DNA from 2 places in the Rubrivivax sp. JA1026 genome. Region 1 is predicted to be linked to the other one. Evidence: riboswitches for the same ligand, from Rfam matches in the RefSeq annotation. Region 1 holds a riboswitch; the other holds the start of a gene.
What was found. Region 1 has a riboswitch for thiamine pyrophosphate ahead of thiC (phosphomethylpyrimidine synthase ThiC). Riboswitches for the same ligand answer to the same signal wherever they lie in the genome.

Region 1 (3,398 bases):
GCTACTACATCCAGCCGACGCTGTTCAAGGGCCACAACGGCATGCGCGTGTTCCGCGAGGAGATTTTCGGCCCGGTGCTGGCGGTGACGACCTTCAGGACCGAGCAGGAGGCGCTGGACATCGCCAACGACACGCCCTACGGCCTGGGCGCCGGCGTCTGGAGCCGCGACGGCACCGCCGCCTACCGCGCCGGCCGCGCGATCAAGGCCGGCCGTGTCTGGACCAACTGCTACCACGCCTATCCGGCGCACGCGACCTTCGGCGGCTACAAGGAATCGGGCATCGGGCGCGAGACGCACAAGATGATGCTCGACCACTACCAGCAGACAAAGAACCTGCTGGTGAGCTACTCGCCGCACGCGCTGGGCTTCTTCTGACGCGACGGCTGCGGCTGCGGGGGTCAGGTCTCGAGAGACCTGACCCCAAGGTCCCCGAGAGACCTGACCCCAAGGTCCCCGCGCTGGGCTTCTTCTGACGCGACGGCCGCGGCTGCGGGGGTCAGGTCTTGAGAGACCTGACCCCAAGGTCCGACGCGACGGCTGCGGCTGAGTGCCGCTGCGGGGGGCTGGCTGCGGGGGTCAGGTCTTGAGAGACCTGACCCCAAGGTACCCAAGGCCCTCAGACAGGCCGGCCGCGCGCTTCGTTGCGCGGCCTTTTCCGTGCTGTTCAGCGCAGTTCGAGCCGCAGCTGGACGGCGCGTGCACCCGCCACCTGCGGCGCGCCGAGCTGCGCCGAGCCGGCGCCGCGGCCGAGCAGGTAGCTGCGCACGGCGGCGGCCCGCTGCGCCGCCAGCGCCGTGTCGCCGCCGGCGTCACCCGGAGCGGCGAGCGCGAGCGTCATCTGCGGCTGGCGGCGCAGCGACTCGGCCAGCTTGTCGAGCACCGCCGCCAGCGGCGGCTTGACGCTGCGTTTGCCGGCGTCGAACGAGAACGCCAGCGGCACCTCCACCGCGACCGGCCCGCTGCCTTTCTGGGTGATGACGACCGGCGTGCCGTCGAACCAGCTCTGCAGCCACTGGCGCTCGACGACCAGCGCCGGTGTTGGCGGCATCGACGGCAGGCTGCGGCCGCGGGGCGGCTCGGGTGTCGGCGGCGTCGTCTGGCAGCCGGTGACGGCGAACACCGTGGCCAGCGCGGCGGCGGCAGCGAGGCCGCGGCGGCGGTGCGACGGCGGGCAGGGCTGGCGTGGCGTCATGCGGCAATTGTTCCGTGTGTCGCGCGCGGGTCCGTGTCCAGGCGTTCGATGCCCTTGCCGCGGCGCCGTGATCGCGCGGCGCGACTGCCGCCGCAGGGCCGTGCGGCGCGCGCTGGCGGCCGCCGGCCCGACTACACTCGCTCCCGCTCCGGGGTGCACGTATGGCGTGCTGAGATGGCGGACCTGACCGCCGGAACCGCGAACTTGATCTGGTTAGCACCAGCGTAAGAAGAGCTGCAGCGCCGAGGCGCGTGCGTCCGTCCGTCGAGGGCGGGCGTGCGCGCCGTTCAGTCGGCGCCGATGGCGGGGCATTCATCCAACCGATACGGAGATTGCCCGATGAACGCCCCCGGCGACCTGCAGCAGCGGCTGTCCCTGAGCCGCGAACCCTTCCCCCAGTCCCGCAAGGTTTACGTGCCCGGCGCCTCGCCGGCGGTGCGCGTGCCGATGCGCGAGATCACGCTGAGCAACGGCGAGACCGTCACGCTCTACGACACCTCGGGCCCCTACACCGACCCGGCGGTGGCGCTCGACGTGCGCCGCGGCCTGCCTTCGGTGCGCGGCGCCTGGCTGGACGAACGTGCCGACACCGTGGCCTACGACGGCCGCCCGCCCGCTGCGCAGGACGACGGTGGCCGCCACGGCGACGCCGCCGATGCCCGCCTGGACGAGCTGCGCCGCGAGGCGGCCGCCTTGCAGCGGCGGCCGCGCCGCGCCGCGGCCGGGGCCAGCGTGACGCAGATGCACTACGCGCGCCGCGGCATCGTCACGCCGGAGATGGAGTACGTCGCGCTGCGCGAGAACGGCCGCCGCGAGTGGATGCGCGAGTACCTCGGCGACGCCGCGCGCGAAGCCCGGTTGCGCGGCAACCCGCTGGGCGCCTGCATCCCCGAGACGATCACGCCCGAGTTCGTGCGCGACGAGGTGGCGCGCGGCCGCGCGGTGATCCCGGCCAATGTCAACCACCCCGAGCTCGAGCCGATGATCATCGGCCGCAACTTCCGCGTGAAGGTCAACGCCAACATCGGCAACTCGCCGGTGACGTCCTCGATCGAGGAGGAGGTCGAGAAGCTGGTCTGGGCGATCCGCTGGGGCGCCGACACGGTGATGGACCTGTCGACCGGCCGCCACATCCACACCACGCGCGACTGGATCGTGCGCAACTCGCCGGTGCCGGTGGGCACGGTGCCGATCTACCAGGCGCTGGAGAAGGTGGGCGGCGTCGCCGAGGACCTGAGCTGGCCGCTGCTGCGCGACACGCTGATCGAGCAGGCGGAGCAGGGCGTCGACTACTTCACCTTGCACGCCGGGCTGCGCCTGCCCTTCGTGCCGCTGACCGCCGGGCGGCGCACCGGCATCGTCTCGCGCGGCGGCTCGATCCTCGCCAAGTGGTGCGTCGCCCATCACCAGGAGAACTTCCTCTACACGCACTTCGAGGAGATCTGCGAAATCATGAAGGCCTACGACGTGGCCTTCTCGCTCGGCGACGGCCTGCGCCCGGGCTCGGCGGCCGACGCCAACGACGAGGCCCAGTTCGCCGAGCTGCGCACGCTGGGCGAGCTGACGCAGGTCGCCTGGCGGCACGAGGTGCAGACGATGATCGAAGGCCCGGGCCACGTGCCGATGCACCTGGTGCAGGCCAACATGGACGAGCAGCTGCGCCACTGCCACGAGGCGCCGTTCTACACGCTGGGGCCGCTGACGGTGGACATCGCGCCGGGCTACGACCACATCGCCAGCGCGATCGGCGCGGCGATGATCGGCTGGATGGGCACCGCGATGCTCTGCTACGTGACGCCCAAGGAGCACCTGGGCCTGCCCGACCGCGACGACGTGCGCCAGGGCATCGTCGCCTACCGCATCGCCGCGCACGCCGCCGACATCGCCAAGGGCCACCCCGGCGCACGCGCGCACGACGACGCGATGAGCAAGGCGCGCTTCGAGTTCCGCTGGCGCGACCAGTTCGCGCTGGGCCTGGACCCGCAGACCGCCGAGGCCTTCCACGACGAGACGCTGCCCAAGGACTCGTCCAAGGAGGCGCACTTCTGCTCGATGTGCGGGCCGCGCTTCTGCAGCATGAAGATCACGCGCGAGCTGCGCGAGTACGCGCAGGCCCGGGGCATCGGCGAAGACGAGGCGGTGCAGCGCGGCCTGGCCGACAAGAGCACCGAGTTCAGGGCCGCCGGCGGCGGGTTCTACGTGCC
Region 2 (3,398 bases), on a different contig from region 1:
CAGCAGGCGCGAGCCGCTGGTCGAGATCATCACCGGGTCCAGCACCACCGGCGCCAGGCGGTGGGCGTCGAGCGCGTCTGCGACGGCGTGCACGATGTCCGGCGCGTGCAGCATGCCGATCTTCACCGCGTCGGCGCCGATGTCCTCGGCGACGGCGTCGATCTGGGCGCGCAGCATCGCCGGCGGCACGCCGTGGATCGCGCGCACGCCCAGCGTGTTCTGCGCCGTCAGCGCGGTGATCGCCGTCATGCCGTAGGCGCCGAGAGCGGCGACGGCCTTCAGGTCGGCCTGGATGCCGGCGCCGCCGCCGCTGTCCGAGCCGGCGATGATCAGCACCCGCGCGTAGCGGTGGGTGAAGGGCGGCGGCATCATCGTGCGCCCTCCCCGACCGCACGGGCCAGCTCGCGCGCCGCGGCCTCGGGGTCGGCGGCGGCGCAGATCGCGCTGACGACGGCAACGCTGTCGGCGCCGTGCGCAATGGCCAGCGCGGCATTGCCGGCGTGCAGGCCGCCGATCGCGACCAGCGGCAGCGCCGTCGCGTCGCGCGCCGCGCGCAGGCCCTCCAGCCCCCAGGGCGGCGCGGCGTCGCTCTTGGTCGCCGTCGCGAACACCGGGCTGGTGCCCAGGTAGTCCAGCGGCAGCGATGCGGCGCGGCGCAGGTCGTCGAAGCTCTCGACCGACCAGCCGATGAAGACTTCGGGCGGCAGCAGCCGGCGCGCGTCCTCGACCGGCATGTCGCTCTGTCCAAGGTGCACGCCGTCGGCACCGCAGGCCAGCGCGACGTCGACACGGTCGTTGACGACCAGCGGCACCCGCAACGGCGCCAGCAGCGATTTCAGCGCCCGGGCGCGTTCGACGAAGGCGCGTGTGCCGAGCTGCTTCTCGCGCAGCTGAACGCAGCGCACGCCGCCGCGCACGGCGGCGGCGACGACCTGCTCCAGCGGCCGGCCGGCGCACAGCGCCTCGTCGGTGACCAGCATCAGCCGCAGCGCCTCGACGCCCCAGCCCTGCATCGGCGTGCGGCGCTCAGTCATCGACGATCCTCGCGCGGGCCAGGAAACCGGCTTCGTCGACGAGCTGCAGCGCGTCGACCAGCAGCGCGGCCATCGTGCCGACGCCGGCGCCACGGGCGCGCGCCTGCTCGGCGGCGATCTCGCCGGCCACGCCCATCAGCGCCGTGGCCGCGGCGGTGGCGCGCCAGGCGTCGGGCTGCACGGCGCAGAAGGCGCCGACCAGCGCCGTCAGCGAGCAGCCGACGCCGGTGATGCGTGTCATCCACTCGTGGCCGTTGTCCAGGCGCAGCACCCGGCCGTCGGGCGCGACGACGTGGTCGACGGCGCCGCTGACGCAAACGACGGCGCCGTGGTTGGCCGCCAGCGCCAGCGCCGGCGCCAGCGCCGCCTCGGTGCCGGCGCTGCTGTCGACGCCGCGCGTGGCGACGGCCTCGCCGGCCAGGCTCATGATTTCCGAGGCGTTGCCGCGGATCGCCGTCGGCCGGCCGGCGGCCAGCAGCGCCGCCAACGTGCGGTTGCGGTAGGCCGTGGCGCCGGCGCCCACCGGGTCCAGCGCCACCGGCACGCCGCGCGCGTTGGCGGCGCGCAGCGCGATCGTCATCGCCTCGACGGCATAGGCGTCGAGCGTGCCGATGTTGATGACCAGCGCCTGGGCGATGGCGACCATGTCCTCCAGCTCCTCGTGCGCCTGGGTCATCACCGGCGAGGCGCCGGCGGCCAGCAGCACGTTGGCGTTGAAGTTGGTCACCACCACGTTGGTGATGCTGTGCACGAGCGGGCGGCGCTCGCGCAGGGTCTGGATGTCGGCCCAGAGATCGCGGGCCTGGAGCGTGGTTCTTGCCATGACGTCCTTGCAACGAAATGGCAGGTCGGCCGGCTCCGGAAGCGGCGGCGCGGCAGCACGGCGGCGGCGCTTCCGGACTCGACTTCCCTGCGCGAGGATTACCTCAATCAGGTTCTAAGGGACTCTCTCAGCCGGCCTGGCCGTCGCACGACGGCCGGGCCAGCACCCCCAGCGAGACCGCGCACGGTGCGCGGCGACCCGCATTCTAGAAGGCGCGGGCCGCGCACAATCGGCGTCCCACCCCGCCGTTCGGAGGCTCGTTTGAGCGATCTCGACTGCCGCGTCGCGCAGTTGTTCGTCCACCCCGTGAAGTCCTGCGCCGGCATCGAATGCGACGAAGCGCTCGTCGTCGAGACCGGCCTCGACCTGGACCGCGCCTGGATGCTGGTCGACGAGACCGGCGCGATGCTCACCCAGCGCCAGCTGCCGCGTTTGGCGCTGGTCGCGACCACGCTGCGCGGCGACGAGCTGGTGCTGCGTGCGCCCGGCATGCTGGCGCTGCACCTGCCGGTCGACCAGGTCGAGCGCGCCACCCGCGCCCGCGTCTGGGACGACGAGGTCGCGGCCTGGGACCTGGGCGCGCTGGCCGCGCAATGGTTCGGCGACTTCCTCGGCCGCCCGGCGCGGCTGCTGCGTTTCGACCCCGAGCAGCGCCGGCTGTCCTCGCGTCGCTGGACGGGCGACATCGAGGCCGAGAACCAGTTCTCCGACGGCTTCCCGATCCTCGTCGCCTCCACCGCGTCGCTGGCCGAACTGAACGAGCGTCTGGCGGCACGCGGCCAGCCGCCGGTGGGCATCGAACGTTTCCGCCCCAACCTCGTGCTCGACGGCCTGCAGCCCTTCGACGAGGACCATCTCGACGAGATCGTCATCGAGGCCGACGGCGGCCCGGTGCGGCTGAAGCTCGTCAAACCCTGCGTGCGCTGCTCGATCCCGAACGTCGACCCGGCGACGGCCGAGACCGGCGCCGAGCCCGGCGCGACGCTGGCCGGTTTCCGCGCCGACGCGCGCATGGACGGCGGCATCACCTTCGGCATGAACGCGGTGATCGTCGAGGGTTTCGGCCGCACGCTGCGCCGCGGCCAGGCGGCGAACGCGAGCTGGGCCTTCTGAATCCGCACGGCGGGCGCCGGCTGTAGGAAAATCGCCGCCTTCGCGCCGGCGCCTGCCGCCGGCGCCCCGAACGCCTCCTTTCGCGAAAGCCCCTCCATGAGCCTCAAGTGCGGCATCGTGGGCCTGCCCAACGTCGGCAAGTCCACCCTCTTCAACGCCCTCACCAAGGCCGGCATCGCCGCCGAGAACTACCCGTTCTGCACGATCGAGCCCAACGTCGGCGTCGTCGAGCTGCCCGATCCGCGCCTCGTCAAGCTCTCGGAGATCGTCAAGCCCGAGCGTGTCGTGCCGGCGATCGTCGAGTTCGTCGACATCGCGGGCCTCGTGGCCGGCGCCAGCAAGGGCGAAGGCCTGGGCAACCAGTTCCTGAGCCACATCCGCGAGACCGACGCCATCGTCAACGTCGTGCGCTGCTTCGACGACGAGAA

Region 2: it holds a riboswitch for thiamine pyrophosphate, as region 1 does, so the genes downstream of both, thiM (hydroxyethylthiazole kinase) here and thiC (phosphomethylpyrimidine synthase ThiC) in region 1, are expected to answer to the same signal.

What each region holds. Positions count from the first base shown of each region.
Region 1 covers NZ_JAALCQ010000001.1:33,812-37,209, forward strand. The annotation lists gene G5B56_RS00170 (aldehyde dehydrogenase family protein) at 1-377, shown strand, start outside; gene G5B56_RS00175 (hypothetical protein) at 667-1,194, opposite strand; TPP riboswitch at 1,334-1,442, shown strand; gene thiC (phosphomethylpyrimidine synthase ThiC) at 1,534-3,398, shown strand, end outside.
Region 2 covers NZ_JAALCQ010000005.1:9,057-12,454, reverse strand. The annotation lists gene thiD (bifunctional hydroxymethylpyrimidine kinase/phosphomethylpyrimidine kinase) at 1-372, opposite strand, end outside; gene thiE (thiamine phosphate synthase) at 369-1,034, opposite strand; gene thiM (hydroxyethylthiazole kinase) at 1,027-1,857, opposite strand; TPP riboswitch at 1,925-2,037, opposite strand; gene G5B56_RS09995 (MOSC domain-containing protein) at 2,119-2,970, shown strand; gene ychF (redox-regulated ATPase YchF) at 3,067-3,398, shown strand, end outside.